4 regions of the Staphylococcus sp. IVB6181 genome follow, and region 4 is predicted to be linked to each of the others. Evidence: riboswitches for the same ligand, from Rfam matches in the RefSeq annotation. Region 4 holds a riboswitch; each other region holds the start of a gene.

The links. Region 4 has a riboswitch for thiamine pyrophosphate ahead of tenA (thiaminase II). Riboswitches for the same ligand answer to the same signal wherever they lie in the genome.
Region 1: another riboswitch for thiamine pyrophosphate. It lies ahead of MUA90_RS02120 (thiamine phosphate synthase); the one in region 4 lies ahead of tenA (thiaminase II).
Region 2: another riboswitch for thiamine pyrophosphate. It lies ahead of thiC (phosphomethylpyrimidine synthase ThiC); the one in region 4 lies ahead of tenA (thiaminase II).
Region 3: another riboswitch for thiamine pyrophosphate. It lies ahead of MUA90_RS09695 (ECF transporter S component); the one in region 4 lies ahead of tenA (thiaminase II).

What each region holds. Positions count from the first base shown of each region.
Region 1 is NZ_CP095096.1:491,273-496,965, reverse strand. It holds gene panB (3-methyl-2-oxobutanoate hydroxymethyltransferase) at 1-666, shown strand, start outside; gene panC (pantoate--beta-alanine ligase) at 666-1,520, shown strand; gene panD (aspartate 1-decarboxylase) at 1,522-1,905, shown strand; TPP riboswitch at 2,166-2,277, shown strand; gene MUA90_RS02120 (thiamine phosphate synthase) at 2,361-2,924, shown strand; gene MUA90_RS02115 (NAD(P)/FAD-dependent oxidoreductase) at 2,927-4,057, shown strand; gene thiS (sulfur carrier protein ThiS) at 4,041-4,241, shown strand; gene MUA90_RS02105 (thiazole synthase) at 4,243-5,010, shown strand; gene MUA90_RS02100 (ThiF family adenylyltransferase) at 5,010-5,693, shown strand, end outside.
Region 2 is NZ_CP095096.1:2,105,018-2,110,710, forward strand. It holds gene trpS (tryptophan--tRNA ligase) at 1-644, shown strand, start outside; gene MUA90_RS10260 (hypothetical protein) at 791-1,081, shown strand; gene thiC (phosphomethylpyrimidine synthase ThiC) at 1,155-2,900, opposite strand; TPP riboswitch at 3,060-3,159, opposite strand; gene MUA90_RS10270 (GNAT family N-acetyltransferase) at 3,250-3,861, opposite strand; gene MUA90_RS10275 (MsnO8 family LLM class oxidoreductase) at 3,885-4,874, opposite strand; gene MUA90_RS10280 (peptide ABC transporter substrate-binding protein) at 5,044-5,693, opposite strand, start outside.
Region 3 is NZ_CP095096.1:1,992,165-1,997,857, forward strand. It holds gene MUA90_RS09685 (class I SAM-dependent rRNA methyltransferase) at 1-930, opposite strand, end outside; gene auxA (lipoteichoic acid stability factor AuxA) at 1,062-2,357, opposite strand; TPP riboswitch at 2,595-2,696, shown strand; gene MUA90_RS09695 (ECF transporter S component) at 2,801-3,376, shown strand; gene MUA90_RS09700 (ABC transporter ATP-binding protein) at 3,389-4,798, shown strand; gene MUA90_RS09705 (energy-coupling factor transporter transmembrane component T family protein) at 4,791-5,585, shown strand.
Region 4 is NZ_CP095096.1:996,741-1,002,433, forward strand. It holds gene ltrA (group II intron reverse transcriptase/maturase) at 318-1,604, shown strand; gene MUA90_RS04640 (hypothetical protein) at 1,804-1,953, shown strand; gene MUA90_RS13955 (LysM peptidoglycan-binding domain-containing protein) at 1,913-2,560, shown strand; TPP riboswitch at 2,697-2,795, shown strand; gene tenA (thiaminase II) at 2,870-3,556, shown strand; gene thiD (bifunctional hydroxymethylpyrimidine kinase/phosphomethylpyrimidine kinase) at 3,553-4,374, shown strand; gene thiM (hydroxyethylthiazole kinase) at 4,367-5,161, shown strand; gene thiE (thiamine phosphate synthase) at 5,163-5,693, shown strand, end outside.

The DNA of each region.
Region 1 (5,693 bases), 510 kb from region 4:
GTTCTTGGATATGAGAGCATAGTACAAGTGACACTTTCTGATATGATTCATCATGCTAAAGCCGTTCGCCGCGGTGCACCAGACACATTTATCGTAGTAGATCTGCCTATCGGCGCAGTCGGTATTAATGATGAGAGCGACTTGAAAAATGCGTTGAAATTGTATCAAGCAACTGATGCGAATGCTTTAAAAGCAGAAGGTGCACATTTAATCAGCTTTATTACAAAAGCGCGTGCAATGGGCATCCCTGTAGTTTCGCATTTAGGACTGACGCCGCAAAGTGTCGGTGTAATGGGGTATAAAATGCAAGGTGCGACCAAAGAAGATGCATTACAGTTATTAAATGATGCACAGGCTGTGAAAGAAGCGGGTGCAGTGATATTAGTACTAGAAGCCGTTCCAAGCGATTTAGCAGCCCTTATTTCAGAACGTTTAACGATTCCAGTCATCGGTATCGGCGCAGGCAAAGCCACTGACGGACAAGTACTGGTCTATCATGACATGCTGAATTATGGTCAGGATCATCATGCTAAATTCGTTAAACAATATGGTGATTTCTCACAAGGTGTTTCAGCTTTAAAACACTATCATGAAGAAGTACGTGCTGGACAATTCCCTTCTGATGCCCATACGTATAAGAAACAAATACTGGGGGAATTAGAGTAATGGTACAAGTTATTACCTCTATCTCAGAGATGCAGCAGCTGGCTCAATCATTCAAGCGCCAAGGCAAAACAATCGGCTTTATTCCGACAATGGGTGCGTTGCATGACGGCCACTTGACTATGATGACACGTTCAACTAAAGAAAATGATGTTACGGTCGCGAGTGTGTTTGTTAATCCGCTTCAATTCGCACCTGATGAAGATTATGACGCCTATCCTAGACAAATTGAACAAGATACTGAATCGGCACAATCTGCTGGTGTGGATTATATCTTTCACCCCAGTGCAGAAGCTATGTATCCAGATGAAATCGGTATTGCCCTTAAAGTCGGGCGTCTTGCTGAAGTGTTAGAAGGTGCACAGCGTCCGATTCACTTCAATGGTGTAGCCACTGTTGTCAATAAACTCTTTAATATCGTTCAGCCTGACCGTGCTTATTTCGGACAAAAAGATGCGCAGCAATTAGCTATTGTAGAAAAAATGGTGAAAGACTTTAATCACCCGATTGAAATTGTGGGACAAGCGATTGTACGTGAAGCAGACGGTCTTGCAAAGAGTTCTCGCAATGTATATTTAACTGAACAAGAACGCGAAGAAGCTCCTGCTCTGCAAGAGAGCCTGCAGCTGGCAAAACAATACTATCTAAACGGCGAAAGAGACAGTAAAGTCATTATCGACCGCATCACAGATTATTTACAGCAACATACAAGCGGCCATATTGATGAAGTGGCTGTATACAGCTATCCAGAGCTGGTCGAGCAGTCGCACATTGAAGGCCGATTTTTCATTTCGCTCGCAGTTAAATTTTCTAAAGCACGCTTGATCGATAATATTATTCTTGGAGATGACCAATAAAATGATAAGAACTATGATGAACGCTAAAATTCACCGTGCACGTGTGACAGAATCGAATTTGAATTACGTAGGGAGTATTACGATTGATGAGGCAATATTAGAAGCGGTAGATATTTTACCGAATGAGAAAGTTGCGATTGTAAACAATAATAATGGTGCACGCTTTGAAACTTACGTAATTAAAGGTGAAAGAGGCAGCGGAAAAATCTGTTTAAACGGTGCTGCTTCACGTTTAGTTGAAGTCGATGACATCGTCATTATTATGACATATGCACAACTGAATGAAGAAGAACTCAAACACCACACTCCTAAAGTTGCTGTAATGAATGCACATAATGAAATTGTTGAAATGATTCATGAAAAAGAAAACTCTATCGTATTGTAATCACAATAAATTGGTTTTATTTGTCATCTTTTTTCACTGATTCTATAAAGCCAGTCCCTGTCATCCCCTGAATTCCTGGTATAGACTTGGTCTGCTATTGCTTTTTCTATCAAAGTGATTTATGATGATTTTGTAATGAAAAGAAATTAGTAATTTCAAGAATGAAAATTACAGTCCAATACGTTAACGCCTCGCTACACGAATTGTTAAAGTATTGATGTTTGATGCTTTCTTATTCTACTAAGAATTGAATAATACAATAAGTCCACTGGAAGTGCCTGTTCCTACAGGCTGAGATCCTCGTGTTTGATGAGGAAATTCTTGGAACCTGATCCAGTTCATACTGGCGTAGGAAAGTGGCGTATTGCACTTTTTAATGCGCTGTTTTCCTGTACGGAAATAGCGCTTTTTTATTTGTTTTATTTCCAGTAGAGACTTTTCAAAGGGTGAAGGCAATGTGGGTTGCGATTTCTAAACAAACAATAACCCCTGAATTAATAAAACAGTACGCGGCGATTGAACCTATAATAGATCAATTAATTTTACGTACGCGTCCAAAAGAACAAGTGAAAGCAATAGAAGCATTACTCAAAAATGATTTCCCGAAAGATAAAATAACAGTACATTCAGACAGTGAAGTTTTAAATCGATTCAACTTAACGCATATTCACTTTAAAGAAATGGATGAACGTGCCTTTCACTTGAAACAAACACATCCAGATTTATGTGTCAGCATGTCTACACATAGTCAAGCAAGTGCACAAGCAGCAAAACGCCATCATTTAGATTATGTCTTGTTCGGACATTTATTCAAAACAGCATCTAAACCTGGTCTGCCGCCGCGCGCACAAGAAGAAATCGATTCAGTTTTAACCGCAGATATTCCAGTGATTGCGTTAGGCGGTATCAACTTCGATACTTTATCTGAAGTACCACAAGGCTTCTCAGGTATCGCAGCAATTTCACTCTTCGCACATCACGATTTACACACACTAAGTTCATTAAAGGAAGGTGAATAACTATGTATGATGCAGCAATTATCGGTGCTGGTGTAATGGGTATGTCCATTGCACGTCATTTAAAAGACAGCGGTCTGAGTATTGCATTAATAGATAGAGATATTGAAGGCAAACATGCGTCTTATAAAGCCGGAGGCATGTTAGGGGCACAAAATGAATTTACCGAAGACAGTCCCCTGTTTCGTCTAGCACTGGCATCACGTTCAAAATTCGATGCTTTAAGCAAAGCTTTATTGGCTGAAACAGGTATCGATATCCAGTACCAGCAAAACGGTTTAATCAAATTAGCCGCTTCTAAAGCAGATATCCCATCACTTCAACAACAATATGCATTCTTGAACGACAATGATCCGGATGTCCGTACACTAACAGAAGCAGACTTAAATCAATTAACGCATGGTTTAGTCAAAGGTACAGAAGCAATGATGTTTGTGCCGCATGACCATCAAATTAATGCGAATCATTATACGAAAGCACTGCATGCCTCATTGAAGGATGAGCCGAACATCGACCGCTTCACCAACACCAATGTCACTGCCATCCACCGTGTCGGCGACGGTTATGAAATCGAAGCAGAACGTAATGGCCGCCGCACCATTACACGCGCCTATAAAATTATCGAAACAGCAGGTGCATGGGCCGGCAATGTTACAGAACAGCCTGACATTCAAGCAACTGTCAGCGGTGTTAAAGGCGAAGTCTTATTAGTCGAAAATGAAAATTTAGATTTAAAACAAACTTTGTTTATGACCAACGGCTGTTATATCGTACCGAAACCGCCCCACCGTTTCCTAATCGGTGCCACAAGCTACTTCGACGATTATTCTGTCGGTGTATCTGACCAAGGCAAAACATGGCTGTTGAATCAAGCTGTAGAACGTGTTCCAAAACTTAAACACAGCAAAGCACTCAAACATTGGTCAGGTGTCAGACCGTGGACAGAAGGAGAACAGCCGATTATGGATGAAGTCCAAGACAACTTATGGATTATCACCGGCCATTACCGCAACGGTATTTTATTATCACCGATTATCGGAGAACTGATGGCAGAGTGGATTATCACAGATACTTGTCCAAAAGCTTTAGAACCATTTCATAAAAACAGGAGGGAACATTATGAAGTGCATCATTAATGGCGACCCTTTCACATTTGACGAAGCTTTAAGCATTCAAAGTATTTTAGAACAGCTTGAACTTGATCCGAAACGTGTGATTGCGGAGCATAACCAAAACTTAATACAACGTGATGACTTTGCGCATCAAATAGTGCGCGAAGATGATCGTTTAGAATTATTAGAATTTGTTGGAGGCGGATAAAATGTTAAAAATCGGACCTTATGAAATGGAATCAAGATTATTACTTGGAACTGGAAAATTTGATAATGAAGAAGTACAAACGAAAGCAATCGAAGCTTCAGGCACAAACGTACTGACATTTGCGGTACGTCGAATGAACTTATATGACAAAAACCTGCCTAACCCGCTTGCGAATGTCAACTTGAAAGATTTTGTGACTTTCCCGAATACTGCTGGTGCTAAAACTGTTGAAGAAGCAGTACGTATCGCAGAAATTGCTAAACATGCGGGTGTATGCGACATGATTAAAGTTGAGATTATCGGAGATGACGAAACATTATTGCCTGACCCGATTGCGACATACGAAGCATGTAAAATCTTACTAGAACGCGGCTATATTGTATGTCCTTATATCTCAGAAGATCCTGTACTCGCAAAACGTTTAGAAGAATTAGGTGTACACGCTGTAATGCCGTTAGCTTCGCCTATCGGTACCGGCCGCGGTATCAACAACCCGCTTAACTTAAGCTATATCATCAAAAATGCGAATGTACCGATTATCGTCGATGCTGGTATCGGCTCAGCTAAAGATGCGGCACAAGCGATGGAACTCGGTGCAGATGGTATCTTATTAAACTCAGCAGTTTCACGTGCCAAAGATCCTGTGAAAATGGCAGAAGCAATGAAACTTGGTGTAGAAGCTGGACGTTTAAGCTATGAAGCAGGCCGTATTCCTGTTAAATATACAGCACAAGCTTCAAGCCCTAGCGAAGGTTTAGGATTCCTATGATGCATCAGTCAGACAATATGCCTGACATCGATGAACGATATAGCCGCCAATCTCGCTTTGCGCCCTTTGGCGCACAAGGTCAAAAGGCACTTGAACAGACACATGTCATAGTAATGGGTGCCGGTGCACTCGGAAGCCATCTCGCAGAATATCTCGTGCGCATGGGTGTCGGCACATTGACTATCGTCGATATGGATATTGTTGAAATGTCCAACCTGCATCGTCAAACACTCTTTGATGAAACAGATGTGAAGGAAATGCGTCCTAAAGTCTTCGCACTCGAAAATAAATTAAAAGCGATTAATTCAAATGTAAAGATTCATCCCATCTACCAAGAAATTACGACGACCAATATCGAACGTATGATTTCAGAAGCACAACCTGATATTTTAATGGATGGCATGGACCACTTTGCGATTCGCTTCTTATTCAATGAAGTCTGTCACAAACTGAACCTGCCTTGGATATACGGCGCAGCAGTCGGAGGTAAAGGCTCTGTTTATGCGATTGATTATACAGGTCCTTGCTTGCGCTGTTTAATGGAAGAAGCACCTGAAACCGCTGAAAGCTGTGCAATCAACGGCGTTATTCCGCCTGTGATTATGCAAGTTGTCAGCTATCAGATCGCAGAACTGATGCGCTTTGTTTCAGGCAAAGGTTTCTCAGGCAAACTGATTACCGTG
Region 2 (5,693 bases), 1.1 Mb from region 4:
GTATTCCTGCAGGACTTTTAACTTATCCGCCATTAATGGCAGCTGATATTGTACTTTACAATACCAACATCGTACCTGTCGGAGAAGACCAAAAACAGCATCTTGAATTAACACGTAATCTTGTAGACCGCTTCAACAGCCGCTACAATGACGTACTTGTAAAACCAGAAGTACGCATGCCGAAAATCGGCGGCCGTGTCATGAGTCTTCAAGATCCTACTAAAAAAATGAGTAAAAGCGATGATAACGCTAAAAACTTCATTTCTTTATTAGATAACCCTAATACAGCAGCTAAAAAAATTAAAAGTGCTATCACTGACTCAGACGGTATCATTAAATATGATAAAGATAACAAACCAGGTATCAGCAACCTTCTCTCTATCTATTCAAGCTTGACTGACGAATCATTCGCAGAACTTGAACAACGCTACGAAGGTAAAGGTTATGGTGATTTCAAAGGCGACTTGGCAGAAGTTGTTAAAAACTTCTTAACAGAATTCCAAGAACGCTATAATGACTACTATCAATCAGATAGACTTGATGAAATCTTAGACCTTGGACGCGACAAAGCAATCAAAGCTTCTTCACGCACATTGCAAAAAATGGAAAATGCGATGGGCTTAGGTCGTAAACGTAAAAGATAATCAACACATATCTACCGTATATTCTCTTCTGAGGATATACGGTTTTCTTTATCCTATTTTAAAACATTACACCACTTTAATTCCTATACCTTTAACACATTAAATACTATATAATGAATGTATACAATAAATGTGAGGTGCTTCCTATGCTTTCTGCTATCATTCGTACGATTGCTTGTATCGCAGCAACGCTTTATGTCATTTACAGTCTGTTTGTACATTACAACCCAGCAATCAATATCATTTTATTTGTCGGCTCTTTCATTATCTTTGCCTTCTTTGTCGGCAGATCTATTTTCTTTAACGGTAATTTTCCCTTATTTCATAACGCACAAGAACGTGCCAAATCCAAAGGAACAAACTACTTTTGGATTTACGCGAGTTTAACTTTTTATCTCGGTACATTGTTTATCGCTGTATTTCATACTATAAAGTAACTAAAAACAAGCCGGTATCTGCCCTATTTGAGCAAATACCGGCTTTCATTAATTTTAGACTTATATTGTCAGTTTATTGATAAATATGACTGCCTTGTTCTACAAAGTCTTTTGCTTTTTCTTTCATCGCTTCTTGTCTTTCTTGTTCATCAAAATGGTTTTGACGCAAATCATGAGAAATTCGCATTGAACAGAATTTAGGGCCGCACATACTGCAGAAGTGTGCAACTTTTGCTGCTTCTTTCGGTAAAGTTTCATCATGATATTCACGCGCACGTTCAGGATCTAGTGATAGATTGAATTGGTCGATCCAGCGGAATTCAAAGCGTGCTTTACTAATTGCATCATCACGATCAGAAGCACCTGGAAGGCCTTTTGATAGGTCTGCTGCATGTGCTGCAATTTTATAAGTGATAACACCTTCGCGTACATCATCTTTATTCGGCAAACCTAAGTGTTCTTTAGGTGTCACGTAACATAACATAGCTGTTCCGTAGCTTGCTATTTGTGCTGCACCGATAGCTGAAGTGATATGGTCGTATGCAGGTGCGATATCAGTTGTAAGCGGTCCTAATGTATAGAATGGTGCTTCTTTACAATAGAAATCTGCTAGATCTTGGTTTTCTTTAATTTTATGCATTGGGATATGTCCTGGTCCTTCAATCATAACTTGAACATCGTGTTTCCATGCAATATCAGTCAATTCGCCTAATGTTTTCAATTCAGAGAATTGGCTTTCATCATTCGCATCATAAATAGAACCAGAGCGTAAACCATCTCCTAATGATACTGCGATATCGTATTGATTTAAAATGGCACAGATATCATCGAAGTGTTCGTATAAGAAGCTTTCTTCATGATGTGCTAAACACCATTGTGCCATGATGGAACCGCCGCGTGAGACAATACCTGTTAAACGATTAACTGTTAACGGTACATAGCGAAGCAAGACACCTGCATGAATAGTAAAGTAATCGACACCTTGTTCGGCTTGTTCGATTAAAGTGTCGCGATAAATTTCCCAAGTTAGATCTTCAGCAACACCATTCACTTTTTCTAACGCTTGATAAATCGGTACAGTACCGACAGGAACTGGTGAGTTTCTTAATAAATATTCACGTGTCGCATGAATATTTTTACCTGTTGATAAATCCATAATTGTATCTGCACCCCAGTGTGTCGCCCACACTAATTTTTCAATTTCTGCTTCAATTGATGACGACACCGCTGAGTTTCCGATATTCGCATTGATTTTCACTTGGAAATTTTTACCGATAATCATCGGTTCTGATTCAGGGTGGTTGACGTTATTAGGAATAATCGCACGTCCTCTTGCAATTTCATCTCTGACAAATTCAGGTTCTACCCCTTCACGTACCGCTACGAATTTCATTTCTTTTGTGATGATACCTTGTTTTGCATAGTGCATTTGAGTAATGCGTTTACCTTCTTTTGCACGTTTAGGCTGATAATTGAAAGGTGTTTCTACAAATTTATGATGGCCTTCTTTTTTAAAGCCGTTATCAATCGACTGTACTTTACGTCCTTCATAAGCTTCTATATCATCACGTGCATCAATCCAGTCGGTACGTAATTTCGGAATCCCTTTTTGCACATCTACTTCATAACCTTCTTCATGATAGACACCTGCTGTGTCATAGACCGTTAATGGCGCATTCTTTTGTGTGCTGTACTCTGTTACTGTATCGCTTAATTCGATTTCTCTGAAAGGCACACGAATATCCTCATCTGCCCCTTGCTTAAATACACGTTTGCTTGCTGGAAAACCTTTTTTTAATTCAATGGCTTCTTGTTTCATAAAAATTAATCCTCCCTGCTTCAATGCTAGGAGGTATACCTTAAGACACGACAAATAAGAAAACGCATTCATAAATTTATGAATGCGCAAAGATTTATACATACTGAACTTGATACAAACATACACCATGCATGTTTGTATTTATTCGTTTGATTACTTAATCGTCTATGTACGCTTCCCTACGCTAGTACTAACTAGATCAGGTTCAAAGGGTTGATTTGTATATCTTTCAGCCTATAGGGCACCCCTAGCAATGAAATATTTAATTTACATTTTTATACTAACACTCAACAATCTAATATACAAGTCAATGCGATAGTTTGTATTAAACACCTTTTATTGTAGAATTTCAGTTTAAATATTTTCTCATTTTATTCAAAGTTACTCTGACTACTGTCGTCTCCCCGACCTTTTCATAGCCTAACTTTTTATATAAAGCATTCGCTTTGTCATTGTATTGATTGACCGTCAGTGAAATTTTATCAAACCCTTTTTCTCTCGCTATGTTTTCAGCTGCTTTCAACAGCGTTTGGCCTACGCCGCGGCGTTGAAAATCTGAAGATACAGACAACATAGAAACATGATACTCATCTTCTTCTGCTTCTTTCAAGTTGATTAAAGAGAAAATAGATTTGTAATATATCATCAACTGCGGTACAACAAATATCCGCTTCAATGCTACAATCTCCACTACCGTCGGTACTAATGCTTTTTCTAATTCTCGGTACGGCATACATGTGATTAGTCCTGCCACTTGTCCATCAATCATCGCGGCAAGTGTATGCTCATAACTGAAACGATTCTTTCTCATTTGGTAAAGCTTTTGCATATAGTGTTCGATCACACCTTGATTATCGCTCCCTACCATCACATGGCATAAATTGCCGATAGCGATGTAGTTTAATGCGCCCGCCTCTTTAAATTCTGGTCTTGCAGATGTAATTTGTATTGCGTTGTTCACGTCAAAAATCTCCTTTGTTTCTATCAAACGTGCTCGGGTGCTAATTGTCTGACTGTGTTCATTCTCAACTTATGATTTGGAATCGGCATATGCAGCATCCATTCATCTATAAGTCCGCTTCGATTAATTTCATCTAATTTGCTAACTACTTCTTCCTTATTTCCGCTCATAATATGCATACGTTTCTCAACAACTTCAAATTTTTCATTGCTTTCAGAAAGATATGCATCGACTTGTGCTTTTGTATTCAAAACCGTACGCCTGCCATCTTCTGAAATCAGCTCATAATGTCTTTGAGAAAAACGAAACGGTAATTGATTGCCGTCTCTCGTAGTAATCATAACAGGTACGCTGACAATAAATCTTCCTTCAGGGTAGCGAGATTTATAAGCTTTTAATGCTTCTTCTAAATCTTCTTGACTCGAATTAATGAAAAATGCATATATAATACCGACTTTAGCTTCCGCTGCTTGAATCGCAGCATTTAAACTCGTCCCAAGCAAATAAATCGGAACACTTGGGTGGGTACTGTCTCTTTTAGCTGTTTTAAGTCCAGCATATTTTGAGTCTGGGTCGAAATTTTGTGTATTCAGTCCTCTTAAAGTCTCAAACTTTTCATTAAACGAAAGTCCATGCTCTTTTAAATCTTCTTTCAATATACCTGTTACTTTCGGGAACCCGCCAGGTGCTTTGCCCACCGCTAAATCTGCACGATGGTTTGATAATTCGTCAATCAAATGGAATTGTTCTATCACCTTCAACGGATGATAATGCATCAGCATGACACCGCCTGATCCAATGCGCATGTGCTTTGTCTGATTCAATAAATGCATCGTCAAAATTTCTGGTGATGTACCGATGACATCATTTAAATTATGATGTTCTGCGACTAAATAGCGGGTATATCCCAATTCGTCTGCAAGTTGTGCCAATTCTACCGTCTGACGCAGTGCTTCCTTTGAAGTTTGTTTTTTTGTAATTGGTGTTTGATCTAATATACTCACCGGCAGCATGTAACCCTCTCCTATTCTCTGCTCTTAAATTCATGCTATGGCTCAAAGATGAGAAAGTCAAAAACTATGATTTCACCATAATGACGAAAAAAAGAAAACACGGCCTAAATCGACCGTGTTTTCGATATTTAAATCCCCTTATTTTGTGAAAAATTTATCCCTTTGTTGATTACTCTTTATCTTTCTTTTTCTTGCCTGTTTCTCTATCGATACTATTATCGATATAGGCATGTTTTAAGGTTGTTTCTCCACCGATTTCATGGTAAACAATACCTTTCAGCTGAGGGTTGCGCAAACTTGCTGCACCTTGCTGATAAATCGGTGCGACTGGTGCTTCGCTTAACATCAGTTCTTCCGCATCTTTCAAATGATCGATACGTTTTTTTGGTTGTTTTAATAATGAACCGTTCGCTTCTTTTAACATACTATCGAATTTTTTGCTGCTCCAGTCTGTGTTGTTTTGAGCATTATCTGTTGTCATCGTATCTAAATACGTCATTGGGTCTGGATAGTCAGGTCCCCAACCAGATAAAGACATAGAGTAGTTCATTGTTAATTCGGCTGTTACCCTTTGTTTGAACGGTAATTGTTTGATATTTACATTCACACCTGGCAAGTTCTTTTCAATTTGTGATTTGATGAATTGGGCTGAAATTTTTGAACTTGGGGTATCTTCTGTATTTAATGTAAATGTAAATTCATTTTTGCCAAGTGCTTTTTTGGCTTTATCCAAATGTGCTTTCGCTTCTTTCGGATTATATTTCAATGGTGATTCAACCATATCAGCGTAATCTTTGCCATCAGGCAAGATTGCTGTTT
Region 3 (5,693 bases), 1.0 Mb from region 4:
GTCTTTTTGCACAGTGAATACTTTCTTTTTATTGCGTGCAAAACTTGGCGGATCAATCACAATTGTGTCATAAAGCTTGCCGTGTCTTGCCGCATAATGATAAAAGTCAAACGTATCCATCACATAAATATATTGTGTTTTCGGGTCTATACCATTTACCCCAAAATTCTCTTCCGTCAAACTTCTTGAGCGGTTAGCTAAATCAACACTTGTTGTTTCTAACGCTGTTTGAGCCGCAATGACTGAGAATGCGCCTGTATAACTGAATAAGTTTAATACACTGCGCTCAGGTGCATAAACATCTCTCAATTTCTTTCTGACTTCTTTTTGGTCTAAGAAAATACCTGTCATAGGTCCATCGTCTAAATCAACATTATAAAATGTGAAGTTTTCTTCGATGACAATCGGGAATTCAGGTGCTTCACCTGTCACAAAGCCGCTTTTTACATCACTGTCTTTAAAGCGTGTCTTTTCGAAAATAGATGTATACGGGAACACAGCTTTGATTGCTTCTAGTACATTATATCTGAACTTATAAATACCTTTTGAATACCATTGAATCAATAAATGGCGATTATAATAGTCGATTGTCAAACCGCCTACACCGTCTCCTTCTGCGTTGAATAGACGAAACGCATTTGTACCATCGATATCAAAATAATATTGTCTGTAATCTAAAGCCGCTTCAAACAAACCTTCAAAGAATGAAGTATCGATTGTTTCTTGTGCATCATAACTTAATACCCAGCCAAGACCTTTATGCTGACGGCCTACGTAAGCCGTAGCAATATAACGGCCGTCATCAGTAATGATATGGAAAATATCCCCGTCTTTTAAATGACTATGTTCAAAAATGTCTTCTTCATCTACTAAAGGATACTGGTTTAAATATTTTTGTTCTTTGCCTTTATTTAAAATTGCTGTCTTCATAATTATTATTCCGCCTTCTATGTGTAGTTACTTTCATCTTAACGTATAATACAGTCCCTTTCTAAACAGAACAACTAAAAAAATAAAAAAGCCGAGAAATCTTTATTTGATTTCTCGACTTCAGCTTGTTGTTAATGGTCCGGTGTTCTTAATTGAATAATAAATGCAATGGTTACCGCAACAAGCATTATAAATAAAATCGGTGTGATAAAAATTGATAATAATAAGCCATGAATCATAATGTTCACGAATTCAGTAAGTAATTTGAAGAACAAGATACTTACCATGAAGAGTTGTGCATAGTACAGTTTGCCGCGTAAGAAATGCGTCAATGTTGTAATAATATAAGCGATGATGACAAGCAGCAATAGGAATAAAGTCACCCATTCAATAACATAAGATGTCTGTGACAATTCCCAATCGCCTGACATAAATAATCCATTACGGTTGTTCAATTCTAATAATGTGAATAAGAACAGAATCGTTCCGCAAATTAACTCTACAATACCTGGTTTGATCCATTTCGGTCGACGCATCCAATTCGGAATATCGTCTTCCTGCAAATCAATTTTATCTTTAATTGTCTTTTTAATTTTATCTTTTTTTGTTCTGATTTTCTCTAAGTCAATGCTTCTGCGTGTACGGTGTGTGAATTCTTGGGTACGTTCTTGAATTTCACGCAATTGTTCTTTCGTTTGGCTGATTGCACCATTTTTATCAGTTCTAGAGTATTCCATCTCTTCTCCAAGTTCTGCTTTAGTTAAAGGCAATGAACGTCTTAGGAATAAGAAGTTCCAAATCGACATTTGGCCTAAACACCACATCACTAAGAAGAAAGCATTGACACTTAAAATATCAATCAATGCAATTTCATGACTCTCTATTCTTCCGTATAACGAAATCTGAGATATTAAATAACTGATACCATACGTACAGATGATCCATAAATAATGTTCCTTCTGATGGTCGCTGTTAAGTTCGTCCTTATAAACAATATAGCCAATATGCACAATGAACGGGATAATAAAGATAACTGCGAAGAAACCGTAGACTTGTGTCATAAAGACAATTGTGATGAGGAAGAAAAAGATTCCTATTATAAGGAAGAAAATTGAAATATCATAATCATATTTTGTCGTGATAAATAACAAATAGCCGATCCAAAGCAATGCAACGCCGAATAAGATGATTAAGATGGCGCTGATGATAGGGAAATGGCCGATAAATTGACTCATAATCCGGATAATTTCAATAAAGAATGCATTGATGAAATCCCACACATTATTAATATGTAAGTCAACCTTGCTCCCCTTAGCAAGTTTATGGATGAATGATAAATTGAGCAGTACAATGATGCCAATTAAAAGTGAAACAATGCCAATAATCAAACTAAAAATGATCTCAGCGTGCTTCTTTATATACGACATGTTTTTCACCTCATAGTTATTATATATGAACAGACGTGTTGTGTCTTTAAAAATTATAGTAAATCATTCTATGGTAGTATATTAGAATTGGTCAGCACACTCAATCCTTTACTTTTGTTTTTACACAAATTTAATCTTTTGTCATCTTAATTCAATACCCGTTCTTATAAGGATGAATCGCAAAATGACCTTGACATCTAGTACTAAAAAGCATACATTTATTATAAATCAAATGAATAAATGCACTAGGGGTGTTTCGAACTGAGATGAAGCACATGCTTCAAACCCTTCGAACCTGATCTAGCTTGGACTAGCGTAGGAAAGTGCGGAAGATGAACCGGTTGTCGATTGAGGGTGGTACCGGTTTGTTCCGATGCCTGTTTCACGCTGCTTGCTAGACAAGTTTGCGTGTTTTTTATTTTTATAGGAGGAATTGATTCATTATGTCTAAAGGGCTTAAACTTTCAGATATCTTAGTTACTGTGTTAATCGCAGTCATCTTTGCAATCATTTACAACATTTGGAACCTTGTATACAAAGCGATGCAAGTGACTGGATTGCACTTAGAAGAATTATCTTATGGTATGTGGTTTGCTGCAGCTGTTGTTGCTTACCTGATCATTCCTAAAGCAGGCGTCGCTTTACTCGCTGAATTTGCTGCGGGTGCTGGTGAAACTATCGTCATGGGACGCTTTGATATTGCAACAATTATTTACGGCTTGCTTCAAGGTTTAGCATGTGAAATTATTTTTGCGATTTTCCGTTATAAATCACGCAAATTAATGGTGGCAGTCATTGCTGGTTTAGCAGCTGCACTTGTTACTTTCCCTATCGACTTCTACTATGGTTATCTTGGTGAAGTTGCAGGATGGAACTTATTCTTATATGTGTTCTTCCGTTGTATCAGCGGTATTGTATTAGCAGGGATTTTCCCATACTATCTTGTCAAAGCACTGGATCAAACCGGAGTTACCAAACTCTTCCGCCCTGCTTCTAAAAAAGATTACGACAATTTGTAAGGAGATATTATCTTGTTATTTGCTCAAAATTTACGACTCAAATATCCAAATGCACAAAATAAAATCTTTGATGGTTTAAATATAGAAATACCTGACAAACAAAAAGTCTTGCTTTTAGGTCCATCAGGCTGCGGCAAAAGTACTTTGCTTAATGTATTAAGCGGTATTGTACCGAACTTGATTGAATTGCCTATGAAGTATGATGACTTAAAAGCAGATTTAAACAGCGGTGTCATTTTCCAAGACCCGGATACACAGTTTTGTATGCCTAAAGTATATGAGGAATTAGCATTCGTATTAGAAAACAAACAAGTACCGCGTAAAGATATGGATGCGTTAATTCAACGTGCTTTAGAATCTGTAGATTTAGAAGTAGGTCCAAAACAAACCGTGTCTCAATTAAGCGGAGGTATGAAACAAAAATTAGCTATTGCTGAAACGGTACTCCAAGAAGCAGATACCCTCTTCTTGGATGAACCGACCGCTATGCTGGATGTAGATGCGACTGAGGATTTATGGAATAAAATCAAAGAGATGTGGCAAGATCAAACTGTACTCATCGTTGAGCATAAAGTAGAACATATTTGGGAACATGTCGATCGTGTCATATTAATGGGCCATGGCGGCCACATCATTGCTGATGACACACCTGAGGTAATATTGAACCAGCATGAAGATTTATTGACAGAATACGGCGTATGGCACCCTAAAGCTTGGGACCATGCACCACAACCAAATTTAAACGCTGCTGCACCTTCAAAAGCACGCTTTAAGTATACAGAGGGTGAAATTATCAGAGGCAAAAAGACCTTGATTCAAGTCCCTGACTTTGAAATTGGTGATGGCGAGTGGATTACGATTACCGGTAAAAACGGTGCCGGTAAAACCACTTTATTAGAATCGATGATGCAGCTGATTAAATATCGCGGTGCCATGTCCTATGACGGCCAACCGCTTCACAAAATTAAAGAAGCTGCCCAGCATATGTACTTGGTCTATCAAAATCCAGAACTGCAATTTATCACAAATTCAGTTTATGAAGAGATTTTCATCAACTTCAGCGGCCCTGATGCAGAAGCAGAAACAAAACAACTGATACAAATGTTGAATTTAGAAGCTGTTCAAGAACATCACCCGTTCGAATTATCTATGGGTCAAAAACGTCGATTAAGCGTCGCAACAGCGCTAAGCTCTCATGCTGATATTATCTTATTAGATGAGCCGACGTTTGGTTTAGACAGCCGCAACACATTTAATTTATTATCACTTTTCCAAAAACGTGTTGCACAAGGACAAACCATTATAATGGTTACACACGATCCGCATATTATCGAACGCTACCCTACAAGACGTATTGAGTTGCGCGATCATATGTTATGTGAAGATGAGCTTTTTGAAATGGAAGGTGAAGACAATGTTTGAAGCATGGAAAAAATATTTCACCTTCGTAGATGAAGTCAATATCATTACCAAATTAGGTTTAGGTATTTTCTTATTCTTCTTTGTCATCTTTATACACAATTTTGATGTGATGATTTATTTAACCGTTCTGATGTTATTATTCTTACTCATCTTTGGCGGTATGAAGTTTAAGATAACAGCACTATTTGTAGTTTATACGATACTATTCAGTATCATCTCAGCACTGTTCATGATTTTCTATGGTGATGGTACACATACGCTATTTAAGTTAGGATTTATTCATATTACGACAGAAAGTTTAGTCAGAGGTCTGCATTTATCAATGCGTACAGATACTGTAACTTTCTTTGGAATTGTGATGGCATTCACTTCTCAAATTGTGATGATCTTCTACAGTTTAATGCAGCACTTAAAAGTAAAACCTAAAGTCGCTTATGCCTTTATGGCAGCGATACGTATGGTACCTTTAATCATCAGTTCATTTGTACAATTAAGAAAATCATTGAAGATGCGCTATCGTATGGTGGATAAATCCAATTACAGAGGCTTTAAACGCATCAAGCATTTGATGATTCCTCTATTAAGCCAAAACATCCGAAAAGCACATCAACTCTCTGTTGCGATGGAGAAAAAAGGATTTAAAGATGGTCCGAGAACTTATTATTACTACCCACCATTTAGTTATCGCGACTTGATCTTTATCTTACTCTTCGCCGCAATATTAAACACTGCTATATTATTAGCACATTATGTGCCGATTACAGGCATCATGGATGTACGTGGTTGACACATTTCGATGTAGTTTTTAAAATAGCTATCGGGCTGTTAGTCGTCGAGCTGCAGCCCAACCAATATTTACATTTTCATTCATCCATATTTTTCCCAGCAGTAGACG
Region 4 (5,693 bases):
AAACAAAGTCCGATACTGCCCGAATTCGTATGAGTAAATGATGCAATGACATGAGTGGAAAGTGGTTAATCTTACCCGAGGAGGTCTCATAAGCGATTCTTCGAATCGTAGTAACAACGAATTATGAGAAGTCAGCAGAAGTCATAGTAGGGAAAATGTACCGAAGGACTGAACAATATTAAATACAAAGTAAAGAATGGAGGTTATAGATTTACGAAGTACCGAAAACAATGCAAATTGGCAGTCTGTGGAAGATAAGTAGTGGAACGAAAAAGATAAGCAGATGTGTACAGTAAATCTTAGTTGATATGGAAGAAATGTATCGTGAGACTCCATCACTGATGGAACTTGTTGTAAGAAAGAACAACATAGAGAAAGCAATCAAGAAAGTTGTTAAAAATAATGGCTCTCCTGGAATCGATGGGATGAAGGTTAAAGAGTTACATGCTCACTTCAGAGAATTCTATCCACAGATAAAAGGAAAACTGCTTAACGGTACGTATAAACCGCAAGCAGTTAAGAAAGTAGCCATTCCAAAACCGAATGGCAAAAAGAGAATTCTTGGAATTCCCGTCGCAAGGGATAGAGTTATCCAACAAGCAATCAAACAAGTTATCGAACCGATGATAAATCGCCAGTTTTCGAAACATAGTCATGGGTTTAGACCAAATCATAGTACAGGTACTGCATTAAAACAATGTATCCAATACTATGAGGAGGGTTATCACACAGTCGTAGACTGTGACTTAAAACAATGTTTTGACACGTTGAACCATGACAAATTGATGTACTTGTTTGAACGCTTTATACAAGATAAAGCTATCTCTAAATTTATCCGCAAAAGTTTACAAAGCGGGTCTGCAGACCTGTCTGGCGAATACGCAGAAAGAAAGACAGGCGCCCCTCAAGGTGGGGTTATATCTCCCTTGTTGTGTAATATCTATTTGCATGAGCTGGATAAAGAATTAGAGAAGCGCGGACATCGTTTTGTGAGATACGCAGATGACTTCGTCATCTTTGTTAAATCAAAACGTGCCGGACAACGTGTTATGGAGAGTATCACAAACTTTATCGAAAAGGACCTGAAATTAACAGTGAATAAAGATAAAAGTAAGGTAGGCTCTCCCACACGTTTAAAGTTCTTGAGTTGTCTGATAACGAAAATAAATGGCACTTGTCGTTTCAGACCCACTATGGAAGCAAAAAGAAATTTAAAAGCCAAATTAAAGTGGGTCACAAGAAGAAATAGACCTGGCACATTTACTGAAATTATAACAGGAATCAACGCGATTACTAGAGGTTGGATAAACTATTTTGGCAGAGGTTTTGTTAAAGGATTTATCCGCGAAATGCAAGAGTGGTTGAACCATCGAATCAGACAACTTATTTTAAAGCGATGGAAGAAGGTCAAAACAAAATACAAAATGCTTCGAAAATACGGATTAGACCACAATGGTGCCATGCGTATTGCGAACTCAAGAAAGAAGTATTGGAGGCTTTCCAAAACGCATGAGGTTCATCATGCGCTTACAACAAATAGACTCTACAAGTGGGGTCTAGTACCACTAGCCCGACTCGCAGAGTCTGCTTACGCAAGATATTGAACCGCCGTGTACGGAACCGTACGCACGGTGGTGTGAGAGGACGAGTATTCAATTAATGATTACTCTCCTACTCGATTATAGATGTAATATATGAAACAAAATATATATGGTTGTAACCCACCTGAATTGAAAGAATGCTAGTATAAAGATAAGAAATTAATCTTATTAAACAAACACCTTATGGGAGGACATATATTACATGAAGAAATTACTAGTAGCATCAACAGCGGTGACAGCTGCTGCAGCAGTATTAGCAACAGGATTCCAAGCAAATGACGTACAAGCAAAATCATCTACACCGGCTGAACATGCGAAAAAAAGTAAAAGAAGCAGAAAAGTTTTTAAATGAAAAAGGTGAATACACTGTAGTTAAAGGTGACACTTTAAATAAAATCGCTAAAAAATTCGATGTTGAAGTTAAAGACTTAAAAAAATGGAACAAGAAAAAATCTGATCTTATCTTAGTTGACGAAAGCTTAAAAGTAAAAGAACCTAAGAAAACAGCTACAACTCAAACAGCTGTTCAATCTGAAGGCAACTACAACTATAATACACAAACAGTATCATATAATAACTACACTGAAGCGCAATCTAACAATGCGCCTGAACAATCATACAATGCACCGCAACAATCTTATAGTGCGCCTCAAGTTTCTTACAGCCAACCAACATACCATGGCGGCGGTTCTGTAAGATTAGCAAACGGCAACACTGCAGGTGCTCAAGGTTCTTACGCAGCAAGCCAAATGGCAGCACGTACTGGCGTATCAGCATCAGTTTGGGAACAAATCATTGCACGTGAATCAAATGGTCAAGTCAATGCATACAACCCATCAGGTGCTTCAGGTTTATTCCAAACAATGCCAGGTTGGGGTTCAACTTCAAGTGTTGACGATCAAATCAACTCAGCAGTCAGAGCATACAATGCACAAGGTTTAGGTGCTTGGGGCTTCTAATACTTCAATCACAATATTGAAATTAATTTCATAGAATATATAAAGCCGGGACAATCGTCTCGGCTTTTTTCGTCAATCATAAATATTGCAACGATGGAGCTGCTTTGATATGTTTAGTTTGTAAAGACAAATTTAATAAAACTGCTGGGGGCGCCGTAAAGGCTGAGATAGTAATACTAGACCCTTAAAACCTGATTTGGTTAATACCAACGTAGGAAAGTAGTAGCCATATAAAAGAACGCTATAATTCTAAAAGTATGAACTGCTTTTCTGTCTCAGGAAAGCAGTTTTTTTATGGAGGAATTAAAAGTGACATTTGCTGAAACATTAGAAAGAGATGCACAACCTATTATTGATGAAATTTATCACGATGGTTTCATTCAAGATTTACTGAAAGCACAAATAGATAAAGAAGCAATCAGACAATATCTAAGAGCAGATGCATCTTATTTAAGAGAGTTTGCTAATATCTATGCTTTATTAATTCCAAAAATGCCTGATTTAGAAAATGTGCGTTTCTTAGTTGATCAAATTCAATTTATCGTCAATGGTGAAGTGGAAGCACATGAGTTTATGGCAGAATATGTCGGCGAACCATACAACGAAATCGTTCAAGAGAAGGTTTGGCCGCCAAGCGGAGACCACTATATTAAACACATGTATTACAACGTTTATGCACATGAAAATGCGGCATATGCGATTGCGGCGATGGCACCTTGTCCATATGTCTACGCAGAAGTTGCCAAACGTGCAATGCAAGATGCTTCGCTGAACAAAGATTCTATCTTAGAAAAATGGTTTGAATTTTATCAAACTGAGATGGATCCGTTAATCGATGTTTTGAATCAGCTGATGAATACATTGACACAAAACATGACAGAACACGAAAAACAAGAAGTCAGAGATAATTATCTGCAAAGTACGGTCCATGAACGCAACTTCTTTAACATGGCCTATACAAGCGAAAAATGGGAATTTGGAGGAACAAGAGTATGAATAAACCGAAAATAGCATTAACAATTGCGGGTACAGATCCGACAGGCGGCGCAGGTGTCATGGCAGACTTGAAGTCATTTCATGCATGCGGCGTATACGGAATGGCAGCTATTACAAGTATCGTGGCACAAAATACTAAAGGCGTTCAGCATATTCATAACCTAGACATTACTTGGCTTAAAGAACAACTCGACAGTGTCTTTGATGATGAGTTGCCGCAAGCGATTAAAACAGGAATGATTGCGACTAAAGAAATGATGGAATTAATCCGCAGCTTTTTAGAGCAGCATCCTGACATTCCGTATGTCATTGATCCAGTAATGCTGGCAAAAAGCGGAGATGCTTTAATGGATGATCAAGGCAAACATGCACTCCAAAGCATATTATTGCCGCTGGCAGATGTTGCGACACCGAACTTGCCTGAAGCAGAAGAAATTGTCGGCTTCAAACTAGACAGTGAAGATGCAATTAAAAAAGCCGGAAAAGTCTTTATTGAAGATATCGGATGCAAAGGTGTTGTGATTAAAGGCGGACATATTGAAAATGATGCAATCGCAAAAGATTATCTATTCACTAAAGAAGGATTAGAGGTCTTTGAAAGTGAACGTTATGATACGAAGCATACACATGGTACAGGCTGCACATTCTCTGCAGTTATCGCAGCAGAATTAGCAAAAGGCAAATCTATTTACGATGCTGTGAAAAAAGCGAAAGACTTTATTGCTTTAAGTATTAAATATACACCTGAAATCGGCCAAGGCAGAGGTCCTGTGAACCATTTTGCTTATATGAAGAAAGTAGGTTTAGATGATGAGTAACGTTTTAGATAGAATCAGATCAGAACATCCATTAGTGATTTGTTTTACGAATGATGTCGTTAAGAACTTTACCGCAAATGGTCTGCTAAGCTTAGGAGCGAGTCCTGCTATGAGTGAAGCGCCGCAAGAAGCGAAAGATTTTTATCCGCATGCAGGTGCGGTATTGATTAATATTGGAACACTGACGAAAGATACAGAACATGCTATGTTAGCAGTAGGCAAAATTGCGAATGAAACAAACACACCTTTAGTCTTTGATCCAGTCGCAGTCGGCGCATCACAATATAGAAAAAATTTCTGCAAATATTTCTTGAAAAAGATTCGCCCTACAGTCATTAAAGGCAATGCTTCAGAAATTTTAACTTTAATTGATGATTCGACTACAATGAAAGGGACTGACAGTGACGAAAGTTTAGATGTAGTCAGCATTGCTGAGAAAGCACATGAACAGTACCAAACAGCGATTGTGTTAACAGGCGAAACAGATGTTATTGCACATAACAACAAAGTAATAAAACTCAATAACGGTTCACGCTTTTTAACACAAATTACGGGTGCAGGCTGCTTGTTAGGTGCTGTTGTGGGCGCATTCTTATTCAGAAATGAAAATCCTGACATTTATGATTTGGCAGAAGCGGTTTCTGTATATAATGTTGCGGCAGAACGTGCAGAACAATTGAGCGAAACAAAAGGGCCAGGTACTTTCTTAGTTCAATTTATTGATGCGTTATATCGTATTGATCATGATGCTGTGGTTCAAAACAGCAAAGTACAAGAGGTGCAATAAGATGTTTCAACCTGAAGATTTAAAAGTTTACTTTATTTGCGGGACACAAGATGTGCCTGAAGGCAAAACGATTGAAGAAGTACTTAAAGCAGCTTTAGAAGGCGGTATTACTTTATTCCAATTCAGAGAAAAAGGACCAAATGCGAAAACAGGAAAAGAAAAAACAGCGTTAGCACGCAAGCTTCAAGCATTATGTCATGACTATGATGTGCCGTTTATTGTCAATGATGATGTAGCATTAGCTGAAGCTATTGATGCAGATGGCATTCACGTTGGGCAAGATGATGCTTCTGTTGCTTCGTTTAAAAATCAATTCAATGGCAAAATTATCGGTTTAAGTGTAGGGAACGAAGCAGAATTGGCACAATCTGATTTGACAGATATTGATTATATCGGCGTTGGACCTATCTTTAAAACAGGTTCAAAAGCAGATGCCAGCGACCCTGTCGGTACAGAAATGATCGAGATTCTGCATAATGCTACACAAGGTGTGCCGATTGTTGCGATAGGCGGAATTTCGATGGAAAATGCT